One region of the Erwinia papayae genome, then DNA from elsewhere that is predicted to be linked to it. Evidence: predicted binding sites of a transcription regulator. Region 1 holds the regulator's gene; each other region holds the start of a gene.

Region 1 (3,130 bases):
GGGTCGTCATATCAGTTATTTTGGGCCTGAAGCCAATGACTTTGCGCTACTGGAACAGACCTTCAGACAATATGGCGAAAGCGGAAACGGCCAGTCACGCAAATATCTGCATACCTACGATGAAGCCGTGCCCTGGAATCAGGTTCCCGGCACCTTCACGCCCTGGCAGCCGTTGCCGGAACCTACCGATGTGCTGTTTTATGAAGGGCTGCACGGCGGCGTGGTGCCGATTGTTAACCTTGAATGGATACAGAAACTGGTACGCGATACCAGTGAACGTGGTCATTCCCGCGAAGCGGTGATGGATTCTGTCGTGCGCTCAATGGAAGATTACATTAATTTTATCACCCCACAATTCTCCCGCACTCACCTCAACTTTCAGCGGGTGCCAACCGTTGATACCTCAAATCCGTTTGCTGCCCGCTCCATTCCGTCGCTGGACGAAAGCTTTGTGGTTATTCATTTTCAGGCGCTGGAAGATATCGATTTCCCTTATCTGCTGACCATGCTTCAGGGCTCGTTTATTTCCCGCATCAATACCCTGGTGGTGCCTGGCGGTAAAATGGGGCTGGCATGGAGCTGATCATGGTGCCGTTAGTCAAACGATTGATGGAAGGCAAAAAAATAGAGTAGCGCCCTGCATTGACAGGGCGACATTGCGCTTAGCGCGCAACCACCTCGTAACTGTGGGTAATGGTGACACCCTTACCCAGCATCAGAGCCACGGAGCAGTATTTTTCAGCCGAAAGATCGACTGCCCGTGAGACAGCTTTATCACTTAGCTCATCACCGGTAACGATAAAGTGCAGATTAATATGGGTAAGCAATCGGGGAGCCTCTTCCCGCCGCTCTGACGTGAGCTTCACTTCGCAATCTTTTACGTCATGGCGGCCTTTTTGCAAAATTGACACCACGTCAATAGCGCTGCATCCACCTGCCGCCATCAGTACCATCTCCATCGGGCTGGGCGCTTTATCTCCGGAGTTGCCATCCATCAGTATCTGATGCCCTGAAGAGGATTCGCCTAAAAAGGTCAGCCCTTCCACCCACTTGACTCGTGCCTGCATGTCAATGCTCCTAATTCATTCAATTAACTCCAGATTACGCTTAAGCCATAAAAACGGCAATCCGACAAACTTCCCACTATGCTGAATAAAGAGAACAGAAGACACTGGTGCAAAGCTATGCTACAAAAAGACTGTAAAATTTTCGTCAGTACTCTACAAATCATGACGAAACGGAATGACATAACGAGCCAGGCTTTGAGCTAAGGCCAGAAAAAATTTCCTGACAGGGTAACGCTTCAGTATTTCATCGCCTGACAGGGAATTCTGCCCCTGAATTTAAGGCACGATAACAACAGAGGATAACAGCGAATGGTTCTCGGCAAACCGCAAACAGACCCGACACTTGAATGGTTCCTGTCACATTGCCATATTCATAAGTATCCATCCAAAAGCACGCTGATTCATCAGGGTGAAAAAGCGGAAACGCTCTACTACATTGTCAAAGGCGCGGTAGCGGTGCTTATCAAGGATGAAGAAGGCAAGGAGATGATCCTCTCTTATCTTAATCAGGGTGATTTTATTGGCGAACTTGGCCTGTTCGAAGAAGGTCAGGAACGTAGTGCGTGGGTTCGGGCAAAAACCGCCTGTGAAGTTGCTGAAATTTCGTATAAAAAATTCCGTCAGCTGATTCAGGTTAATCCGGAAATTCTGATGCGCCTTTCTTCGCAAATGGCGCGCCGCCTGCAAGTAACATCAGAGAAAGTAGGTAATTTAGCGTTTCTTGATGTCACCGGCCGCATCGCCCAGACACTGCTTAATCTGGCCAAACAGCCAGATGCCATGACTCACCCGGACGGTATGCAGATTAAGATTACCCGTCAGGAGATCGGTCAGATCGTTGGCTGCTCACGTGAAACAGTGGGCCGTATCCTGAAAATGTTGGAAGATCAGAATCTGATTTCAGCGCATGGGAAAACCATCGTGGTTTATGGCACACGCTAAACGACTCTGCTCCACGGCGTAACAGTTTTGTTGCGCCTTTTATCGGTAGGGAGCCATGTGGCGTAGAATCATTTATCACCCCGAAGTTAATTACGCATTACGCCAGACAATGGTGCTCTGTCTGCCCGTCGCTGTCGGATGGCTGACGGGCTACCTGCAAAACGGATTACTCTTCTCTCTGGTTCCTGCCTGCTGCAACATTGCTGGCCTGGATACTCCCCACAAACGTTTTTTCAAACGTCTGACCGTTGGCGGCAGCCTCTTTGCCTTTAGTAGCTTTCTTATCCAGTATCTCGGCGAACAGCAGATTCCCCTGCCCGCCATCCTGTTTGTGATGGCCATGTTGCTGGGTGTCACCGGAGAAATCAGTCCACTGCACGGCCGGTTGTTACCCGGTTCGTTGATTGCCGCTATTTTCACTCTCAGTCTTGCCGGCAGAATGCCCATCTGGCAGCCCCCTGTGCTCTATATACTGGGCACCGTCTGGTATGGTGTTTTCAACTGGTTCTGGTTCTGGCTGTGGAAAGAGCAGCCGATGCGGGAAACATTGAGCCTGATGTATCGTGAGCTGGCTGATTATTGCGAGGCAAAATATTCTTTGCTGACAAAGCTAACCGATCCGGAAAAGGCCCTGCCGCCACTGCTTACCCGCCAGCAAAAAGCGGTGGATTTGATCACCACCTGCTATCAGCAGATGCATATGCTAGCCGCCAATAATCACAATCATCATAAACGGCTGACCCGCGCCTTTCAGGTAGCGCTGGATTTACAGGAGCACATTTCCGTCAGCCTGCACCAGCCGACAGAGGTGCAAAAACTGGTAGAACAAAGCCACGCTGAAGCAGTGATCCGCTGGAATGCCCGAACGATTGCCGCCCGGCTACGCAGGCTGGCAGACGACATTCTTTATCATCGGTTACCTGAACGCTTTACTATGGATAAGCAGTTGCAGGCACTGGCAAAAATTGCCCGTCAGCATCCGGATAATCCGGTCGGCAACTTCTGTTATTACCATTTCAGCCGTATTGCGCGCGTGCTGCGTACTCAGCGCCCTCTTTATCAGCGCGACCTGATGGCGGACCGTCAGCGCAGGTTGCCACTGCTGCCCGCGATAAAAAGCT
Region 2 (3,130 bases), 290 kb from region 1:
GTCAGATCGCGATGGGTAATCACCAGATCCACATCGCCCGGCAGATTGTTGATGGCGGTGTTGGTGACGGAAACATTGCTCAGGCCCGCGTCGCTGACTTTCTTGCGCAGGACGCCCGCACCCATTGCGCTGGAGCCCATACCGGCATCACAGGCGACGATGATTTTACGCACGTGGCTCAGATCGCTGTTCAGGCCATCGGCCGTTGCCGCAGTCTGTCCTTTGGACTGAGCTTTCATTTCGCTGACGCGGCGGGTGGCGGCTTCAATATCCTCATCCTCTTTCACTTTGCTGGTTTTCAGCAGGATGGCAGAGGCCACGAAGGAGACGGCAAAAGCGGCGACAATGGCTGCAATATTGGCGAAATAAGCGCCTTTTGGCGTCATTGCCAGCACTGCCAGAATTGAACCCGGAGATGCTGGAGATACCAGCCCGCCGTTCAGCAGGGTCAGGGTAAACACACCGGTCATCCCGCCCAGAATAACGGCGATAATCAGGCGTGGATTCATCAGCACGTAAGGGAAGTAGATCTCATGGATACCGCCGAGGAAATGAATAATCGCCGCGCCGCCCGCAGACTGCTTAGCGTTACCCCGACCAAAGAACATGTAAGCCATCAGCACGCCCATTCCGGGACCAGGGTTGGCTTCAATCAGGAAGAAAATTGATTTGCCTGCTTCACTGGCCTGCTGAATACCCAGCGGTGAGAAAATACCGTGGTTAATCGCGTTGTTCAGGAACAGAATTTTCGCAGGTTCAACAAAAATAGAGGTCAGCGGCAGCAGGTTGTTCTGCACCATCAGGTTTACCCCTGCGGCGAGGATATGCGACAGACCTTCCACTAACGGACCGATTGCCAGGAAAGCCAGAATCGCCAACAGCATACCGATGATACCGGCAGAGAAGTTGTTGACCAGCATTTCAAAGCCGCTTTTGATTTTGCCGTCAACCTTGCGGTCAAAGGTTCTGATCGCCCAGCCACCCAGAGGACCGGCAATCATTGAGCCAAGAAACATCGGCATATCGGCACCAACAATCACCCCCATGGTGGTGATGGCACCGACCACGCCACCGCGATCGCCACCCACCAGACGCCCACCGGTAAAGCCAATCAGCAGTGGCAGCAGGTAGGTAATCATTGGGGCGACCAGCTTAGCCAGAGTGGCATTTGGCAGCCAGCCGGTAGGAATAAACAGCGCGGTAATAATACCCCAGGCGATAAACGCCCCGATATTTGGCATCACCATGTTGCTCAGAAAGCGACCAAAGTTCTGCACCTTGATCTTGATATCTGATGAGGACATAAAAAGACACCCCTTATAAGTACGCGCCGACAAATAAGAGAGCGCGTTGATTTTTGTTTAGAACGTTACGGTAAAAAACGTCAATATCACTGTATGCAGGCGGACTCTATCACGCGAATTTTACGCTGCGTAGTCAGTAGATAAAGTGTGATTAAGATCACCTGAATAATGGTTGGAGTAGGGGTTTTTTAGTGACTTCAGTCACATTTATCCGCCATCAGCTGGAATATCTGGCGAATAAACAGCCAGTACAACAGATACAATGTGATTTGTATCACAATATTTTGGGGTGACTTTGTTATAAATGTGTGACAAAAGTCACACATTATTTTCGTTGCTAACCTTCAGGCCGTGGAAAAAAGAATCGGGCTAACCCTGCACCGTATCGCCATTCTGACTGCCAGCATGAGATGAAAATGAGTCAAACGCAAATATCAGCCTGTTATTACCCGACTTTGGTAACCTCTCCACTTTCCTTTAAATGATATGTGCCATCATAGACGGTAAAAATAATCCCTCTGTTTCTGCTGTTGCTGACAGAGAAAACCGGCTCCTTCTCAATGGAGTTTTTCTTTGTTTTCATTTCTTCAAAGCAGAGTCGGTCATATTTTCCTTCTTCTTTGTTACCGTCGCCAAAGTTCCAGAAAATCATAGTGAATCCTCCATCACTATCTGTCCGGGGGATTTTATATTTTTCTTTTAATACCTCTTTATTAGTTAGCCACCAGTTTATTTTTCCCCTGTCAGTAAGTGGAAAGTGATTGACCAGCACGGATGAAGTGTCAAATTCCTGATGGATAGCCACAATCGTCACCGGGCGCAGTGATAACCAAATTAAATAGCTGAGAGCAATGCCCACGGTCAGAAACAATGCCGCAAGGATTTTTCTATTTTTCATTGCGTGCTCCGCTGATTTCATCCGTGGCGGGCCTGGATTAGCCATTCAGTCAGGTGGATACTGGTGCTTGCCCGTTATCGTCGGCAGCGGAATATCGTTGTCAGGGGCGGTAGCGAAGGAGGACAGGGCCGGATGACTCCGGCCCTGTCAGGTTACTGGAATGCGCCCTGTAACGCACTCTGCGCCTGACCGAGTACCTGAGCATTAGCGGAAAGGGTGCTCATCAGAGCATTATACTGGGCGGCCTGTTGCTGAGTGGGGAACTGGATAGTCTGGCCATTAAAGGTCACCTGCGTACCCTGTTGTTGCAGGAAATCCCCGGTTTGTACCGCAGCCTGACTTAATGTCTGCAAGGCTGGCAGCAGGGGTTGCAGTGAGTTGGCCGGTTGGGTCACCACTTTGGTATAGACGTTGTCATAGACCGTTTTAAGATCTTCTGGTTGTTTCAGCGCAGCCTTGCTGCTGTCGGCCTGGGTTTTGGCCGCCTGGATTTGCTGAGTCAGCACGCCCAGTGAACCGCTGGCCTGGCGCAACGAATCGCGACGGGTCAGATAATCCTAGGGGGTACGGATAGCGTTCAGCTCGTCCACAACCGGTTTCATGCCGGAGTCCACCGCACGGTTCACCTGCTGTGAAAAATCATAAATAATCGCGTAATCCTTAACGTAGTTGCCAAAGTTCTGCTTCTGACTTTCACTGAGGCTGGGCAGATGTTCCCCACTGCGCATCACGGTATTTTGCAGAAAATCGATAAAAGCTTTGCGTTGATCGGCGTCTTTGTCGCCGCAGCCGGTCAGCTGAAAGACCACCAACAGCGCAAGGACAGGTACGAAAAGACGTGACCAGGCGCGAAAAATTCCTGTCGTCATCGGAAGTAACTCCTGTAATAGAAAGGCTTGCAAGCAAAAGAAGCGGCCTGTGCCGCGCC
Region 3 (3,130 bases), on a different contig from region 1:
AATGCAGATTTGGTCTCCATTATTCAGCCTCCACAACCATCGCCGCGCCGAGGCCACCAGCAGCGCAGGCAGTAACCAATCCGATGCCGCCGCCACGACGTCGCAGTTCGTTCAGCGTTTGGGTAATCATTCTGGCCCCGGTTGCCGCAAAAGGGTGACCATAGGCGATTGAACCGCCCAGCACGTTAAATTTATCCGGGTCGATCTCGCCCAGCGCATCGGGACGATTCAGCACGTCCCGTGCAAAACGCTTATCGGCGAACATCCTGATATTTGCCAGCGTCTGGGCAGCAAAGGCTTCATGCATATCAATCAGGGTTAAATCGTCGAGAGTGAGACCCGCCCGCTCCAGCGCCAGCGGAGAGGCACAGGCGGGTCCCAGCAGCATATCCTGCCAGACGTCAATGGCAGTGAAGGCATAACTTCTGAGATAGCCCAGGGGTATCATCCCCAGCTCTTTAGCCCTCGATTCGGTCATCAGGATCACAGCGGCAGCGCCGTCGGTGAGCGGCGTGCTGTTGGCGGCCGTCACCGTACCGTGCCGCCGGTCGAAGGCCGGACGCAGCCGCGCATAATCTTCCATTTTCGACTGCTCACGAATGTTGTTGTCCTTTTCCAGCGCATTTTTCCAGGGGGGAGCAAACGCGGTCATCACTTCATCGTTAAGCCAGCCCTGTTGCCATGCATGGGCTGCACGCTGATGCGAGCGATGCGCCAGCTCATCCTGCTGCTGACGTGATATGCCGTGTGTTTTCGCCATCTGCTCAGCGGTGTCACCCATCCGCAGCCCGGTGGAGTACTCCGCCACAGCGGGGGGAACAGGCAGTAAATCACCAGGACGTAATTGCGCGATCAGCAGGAGTTTTTGTCGCAGGGTCCGGGCTTTACTGAGATCGACCAGCACTCGCCCCAGCTTTTTGCTGACGCCAATCGGCAGAACCGAAGAAGAGTCTGCGCCGCCCGCCATACCGGCCTGAATGGTGCCGGCCAGCAGGCTCTCCGCCACATTCGCTACCGCCTGAAAGCTGGTAGCGCAGGCACGGGAAACAGTGTAAGCATCGGTATTGACGCTCAGACCACTGCTCAGCACAATTTCACGCGCAATATTAGGGGCTTCCGGCATCTGCACCACCTGACCAAACACCAGTTGTTCTATCACCCCGGGGGATATGTCCCAGCGGGCCATCAGCTCGGTGACCACCATGCGGCCAAGTTCCAGCGCCGCAATGCCGTGAAACGCCGTGGCCTGGCGTGCAAAAGGGGTGCGTAAACCGTGGGTGATGGCGATACGATCGCCCTGTCTGGTCAGCAAAGGTAACGCTTTACGCATGCTTATCACCTGTAAAATCGCAATGGAGTGTGCCTGTTAAAACAGGTCTGACCTCTCTAATGTTAACCAGATTTTTACATTTTGCATCACAGGGAAAAGAAAATTGCGAGGAACAACACGCTATCCCGGACAGCGAGCAGGCGTTGAGCCCGCCCGACCATTGGAGGAGGAATTAACGCAGGCCAAGTTGGAAAATCATGGTTTCCGCCTGGCAACAAAAGGTGAAATCTGCATCCAGTTGGATACCCTGCGGCACGTCAGTCAGCCGTGCATCAATCTGGCAAGGCTCGGATTCAACCTGACGCGCTTTTTCAGTCAGGCGGCTCAGTACGGCCTGCGCCTGTTGACGGTCAGTGCACAGCTGGCTCCAGCTGGCGGTACAGTCGGTATTGTCCATCACAGTTCCGACATCAACACAGCAGCAGGCGGCGGTTTCGTTTGCGTTGCAGGGTTTAGTGACATCACTCATTAGCATTCTCCGGTTGGCCTGTGTATATCCAGGCAGAAAATTGACAGATTGCTCACAGTTTACGCCGTAGCAATTTCCCTGTCCGGTCATTGTCCCGGTCAGCGATTTTAAGTGACGAATATCACAGTAAAAATTGATCAGGGACATAAGAAGCAAAAGTCACTAGCGGATAGTGTTATTTTTTTGTTAAGCAGATCGCTTTTCTTAGATCATTACTGAAATATTTATAAATCAATATTGCAACATCATAACAGGTCAGACCTATACTGGGGCCACTGGTCTGATTTGTTCGCTGTCATTCAGTCCCTACACTCCCCCGGCGTTTGTTACTTGATGTAACAGAGTTAATAAAAACCAGAAAATGAGGTTGTGGTCATGAACCATAAAAACCTGTTTGCAAAGTCGGCTTTGACAGTTGCAGTGGCGCTTATCTCTTCAAATGTTTCCGCGGCAGGCTTCCAGCTTAATGAATTCTCCGCGATTGGTCTGGGCCGGGCATACTCCGGTGAGGGTGCGATGGGCGATACCGCTGCGTCGGCCAGTCGTAACCCGGCCACCATGGCGTTGATGGATCGTCCGATGTTCTCCATTGGCGCGGTATATATCGACCCTGATGTCAGCATTGACGGCACCAGCCCGACGGGAAGGAGCCTCAGTGCCAGCAATATAGCCCCCTCTCAATGGGTGCCAAATCTGCATTACGTTCAGCCATTAAACGATCGGTGGTGGCTGGGGGCCTCAGCCACCTCCAATTACGGGCTGGCGACCGAATACAATAATGGCTACACCGCAGGCCCCTATGCCGGTAAAACCGACCTGCAAACCATGAATCTGAATGTAAGTACGGCGTACCGGCTTAATGAGCATTTCAGTTTTGGTGTCGGGTTTGATGCGGTGTATGCCAGGGCAAAGATCGAGCGTTATGCGGGCGAATCCGGCCAGGCTCTGGGGCTCCCTGCCGATACACAAATTGCCCACCTGAAAGGCGACGAATGGGGTTATGGCTGGAACGCCGGGATTTTGTATGAGGTCGATAAGGATAATCGCTTCGGCTTTACCTACCGCTCAGAAGTTAAAGTCGATTTTGACGGCGACTACAAGAGCAATCTCCCCAGCTCCATTAACCCACTAAATCAGGCACTGAATCTTGGCCTGCCTTATGGCACCAGCGGCACAACTATTCCGGGTTCGTTAACCCTGAACCTGCCGGAAATGTGGGAAGTCTCTGGCTGGCATAAAGTCGCGCCGCAGTGGGCGGTTCACTACAGCATGACCTACACCAGCTGGAGCCAGTTTCAGGAGTTGAAAGCAACCGGCAACAATGGCCAGAC
Region 4 (3,130 bases), on a different contig from region 1:
CCACTCATGGCCCGCCAGATGTTGCTCAATAAAATCACGGTGGGTGGCAAGCTGCTTATCCAGATAGCCCTTCCCGACCCCTTTAGCAAATGCGTTGCCTATCGGGCGCATCAGCCAGGGCACCGGCGGCTTACCCAGCCGACTGAAGATCAACTTCATCACCAGCAGCGGCATCAGCGAACCTTCGGCATAGTGCAGCCAGTAACGAGACTGCAAACGGGCATCCTCATCATAAAGTGTCAGTCGGTTTTCGCTGTCGTATCGTTCCTGAAGGTATTCAAGGATCGCCCCGGATTCCGCGATAGTGCGGTTACCGTCAGTAATCACCGGGGATTTGCCCAGCGGGTGAACTTTTTTCAATGCCTCCGGGGCCAGCATGGTGCTTTCTCGCTGGTAAAGTTTGATTTGCCAGGGCAACTCCAGTTCCTCAAGCATCCACAAAACACGCTGTGAACGGGAGTTATTCAAATGATGAACAGTGATCATAACCGGTCCTTGTGTGAAACGAAGAACCCTCAGTATAGACGTCGCTAGTCGCTGGCAGGCTCCAGCAGGATCGCCCCGGTCCCGCGCGCGCTCAACTGGTCATCAGGATTGCGCAGCGGACAATCGGCCATAGACAGGCAACCACAGCCAATGCAGCCATCAAGATCTTCACGCAGGCGGGTCAGCGTATTGATGCGATCGTCCAGCTCTTCGCGCCATTTTGCCGACAGCACCGCCCACTCTTTTGGTGACATGCGCTTACTCACTGGAAACTGCATCAGATGCTCGCCAATGGTTGCCAGCGGAATACCAATACGCTGAGCGATTTTAATAATCGCCACCCGCCGGAGCACGTCGCGGTTGTAGCGCCGTTGATTACCGCCGTTACGGAAGCTGCTGATTAATCCTTTGCTTTCATAAAAATGCAATGCCGAAACCGCCACCCCACAACGCCGGGCCACATCTCCGGGGGTCAGCTCACGTTTGTTCAGAGAGTGAAGATTTTTTTTCATCTTTACGCTTTACCTCAAGTTAACTTGAGGAATTATACTCAGCAGCCATTACGAAGGCGAAAGAAAGTTACCCATTATCCAATGACCAACAGGCCAGTCGTCAGAAACCAGGGAGAACACAACGTATGCATGATCAAATCATCAACACGCTCACCAACTGGATCGACAGTAATCTGGATAAAACACTGTCTATCGATAAGGTGGCGGAAAAATCCGGCTATTCGAAATGGCATCTGCAACGTATGTTTCGCACCGTAACCCGGCAGACGCTGGGGGGCTATATTCGCGAACGTCGTCTGACCCTGGCCGCAGAAGCCTTACGCCAGACCCAACGTCCGGTTTTCGACATCGCCATGCAGTATGGTTACGATTCACAGCAGACCTTCTGCCGTGTTTTTCGGCGGCAGTTTTCTCTGACGCCCACCGCCTATAGTCACACCATGCGTCGCCGCATTGTTACCCATTGAGCAGCCCCATCCCGAACTCGGCTGACATTTCCGGCGTAAAAAACCACCTGATTACGCCTTAAAAGTGTTCAGTTTTTGAAAATGGCTGATATAATGTGACCTTCGTCACACTTCTTTGACTGACTGGTCAGTTCAGGTGAAAAGCATTCCTGGCAACTTTCTTACCTGAATTGTGATGAAAATCCACTGTCAGGCCTGATTTGTCGCGGAGTTTGCAAAAGAAATGGGTACCCTAACCGCCAGCCTGGTGTTAATGAGATGGGAACTGTTAAGTGCAGTAATGATGTTTCTGGCCAGCACCTTCAACGTGAAATGCCGTCAGGCAAGCCATAACGGTATGGCTTTTGTTTTCACCGGCGTGGGCATCGGTATGTCCTGCTGGTTCGTCACCGGCCTGCTGGGTATCACTCTGAGCATGGAAAATCTGCTCAATTTCTGGCACATCACTAAAGATGTCTTTGTGGATGTGATGAGCCACACCCCAACTGACTACCCAATGCCGTAAAAATTTCCCGCCGCGCTCTGAAGAGGGCGGCGGCAAGACTGACCTGTGATTAAACTTTTTTCAGCATCACCGGCAATGCAGTAACAAGGCTGCCCGCCTTTTCGGCGTTTTGCGCTTTGCGGTCCTGCTCCCACATGTTGCCCATCATTTCATTCAGCCCCTGATCCAGGCCAGTCACCAGGCCTGCGCCCGGCGTGAAAGTCAGTTCGCCAAAATAGATTTGTCCTTCATTGATATACCAGTCAACCCGGACATAATCGAAGTCCGCCGCCAGCTTTTTACTTAATTCCAGCGCTTTTTCCAGCGACGGCATCTCGCTACTGGTATCAAACCCGGTATCGCGAATTTTGTAAAAACAGGTCTTGAGGTTATTTACATAAAAGCTCATTGACAAAGGTGCCGCGCCGACACGGTTATAGATAACCTGCAAAACATACTCAAAATGGCCATTTTTCTTATTAAACATGTGGAATTTATAATCCACTGCGGCGAATTTACCGTCGCCGACATATTGTTCAACCAGGATGCGTGGCTTGATATAGCGATAATGAATTTCGCGCGCTTCCAGAGAAAAATCACGGCTTAACCACTCTTCGCATTGCTTAATCAGCAATTGCTTTTTTATACAGTCCGGCTCCTCAAGCACAATTTCGACCATTCCGGAGCCATGATTCGGTTTGATGACTGTATTCTTTAATGACTTCAGCTCCAGCAACGTAATCGGTTGCGATGTTTCATGTATCATAGGAATCAGATACTTGTCACCAATCGTTTTTGCTATGTAATCTCTCACTAAAATTTTATCTGAAAGAATGCCATAACGAACATGATCACCCGTAACAAATTTACGATGCAGTATTTTTTCATTAAATAATTTCGGCTGATATATATTTGGCAACCTCTTAAATTTACGAAAATAATTGATTCTGTCCTGATAAACCCACGGCATTTTCTTAAAAATATACGAGATGCTTTTTCTCAATTGTGTTTTGAGTTTTAACATTTTTGCCTCAGTTTGTATGTTTTGTAGTTGAGTGAGGAAAGTTGTATTTTAAGAATGACACCATTCTTAAAGAAATAATTCATTACGGTCAGAGACAAAATCTCAGTAATGAGCACGCTCCAGGCTGCTCCTGTTAATCCCCAATGCTGAATGAAGT

Evidence for each region. Region 1 encodes CRP, which controls carbon source genes, mostly activating them, when cyclic AMP is high. Its sites were predicted from a motif close to ATGTGANNNNNNTCACAT; they were not measured.
Region 2: AC3RPL_RS20035 (PTS mannitol transporter subunit IICBA) is a predicted target of CRP. The motif match lies at 1,567-1,584, and genes of this name have one in related genera.
Region 3: AC3RPL_RS05580 (YfcZ/YiiS family protein) is a predicted target of CRP. The motif match lies at 1,909-1,926, and genes of this name have one in related genera.
Region 4: AC3RPL_RS01885 (YjcB family protein) is a predicted target of CRP. The motif match lies at 1,559-1,576, and genes of this name have one in related genera.

What each region holds. Positions count from the first base shown of each region.
Region 1 is NZ_JBZCHT010000013.1:1,150,429-1,153,558, reverse strand. Features, by position in the region: partial or broken gene AC3RPL_RS21350 (phosphoribulokinase) at 1-633, shown strand, start outside; gene AC3RPL_RS21345 (OsmC family protein) at 663-1,067, opposite strand; gene crp (cAMP-activated global transcriptional regulator CRP) at 1,377-2,009, shown strand; gene AC3RPL_RS21335 (YccS/YhfK family putative transporter) at 2,065-3,130, shown strand, end outside.
Region 2 is NZ_JBZCHT010000013.1:856,359-859,488, reverse strand. Features, by position in the region: gene AC3RPL_RS20035 (PTS mannitol transporter subunit IICBA) at 1-1,304, opposite strand, end outside; gene AC3RPL_RS20030 (DUF943 family protein) at 1,750-2,202, opposite strand; partial or broken gene AC3RPL_RS20025 (DUF3053 domain-containing protein) at 2,355-3,071, opposite strand.
Region 3 is NZ_JBZCHT010000009.1:153,797-156,926, reverse strand. Features, by position in the region: gene fadJ (fatty acid oxidation complex subunit alpha FadJ) at 1-20, opposite strand, end outside; gene fadI (acetyl-CoA C-acyltransferase FadI) at 20-1,330, opposite strand; gene AC3RPL_RS05580 (YfcZ/YiiS family protein) at 1,503-1,799, opposite strand; gene fadL (long-chain fatty acid transporter FadL) at 2,175-3,130, shown strand, end outside.
Region 4 is NZ_JBZCHT010000002.1:416,952-420,081, forward strand. Features, by position in the region: gene AC3RPL_RS01870 (glutathione S-transferase family protein) at 1-486, opposite strand, end outside; gene soxR (redox-sensitive transcriptional activator SoxR) at 531-998, opposite strand; gene soxS (superoxide response transcriptional regulator SoxS) at 1,124-1,465, shown strand; gene AC3RPL_RS01885 (YjcB family protein) at 1,689-1,970, shown strand; gene AC3RPL_RS01890 (ATP-grasp fold amidoligase family protein) at 2,020-2,973, opposite strand; gene AC3RPL_RS01895 (MATE family efflux transporter) at 2,967-3,130, opposite strand, start outside.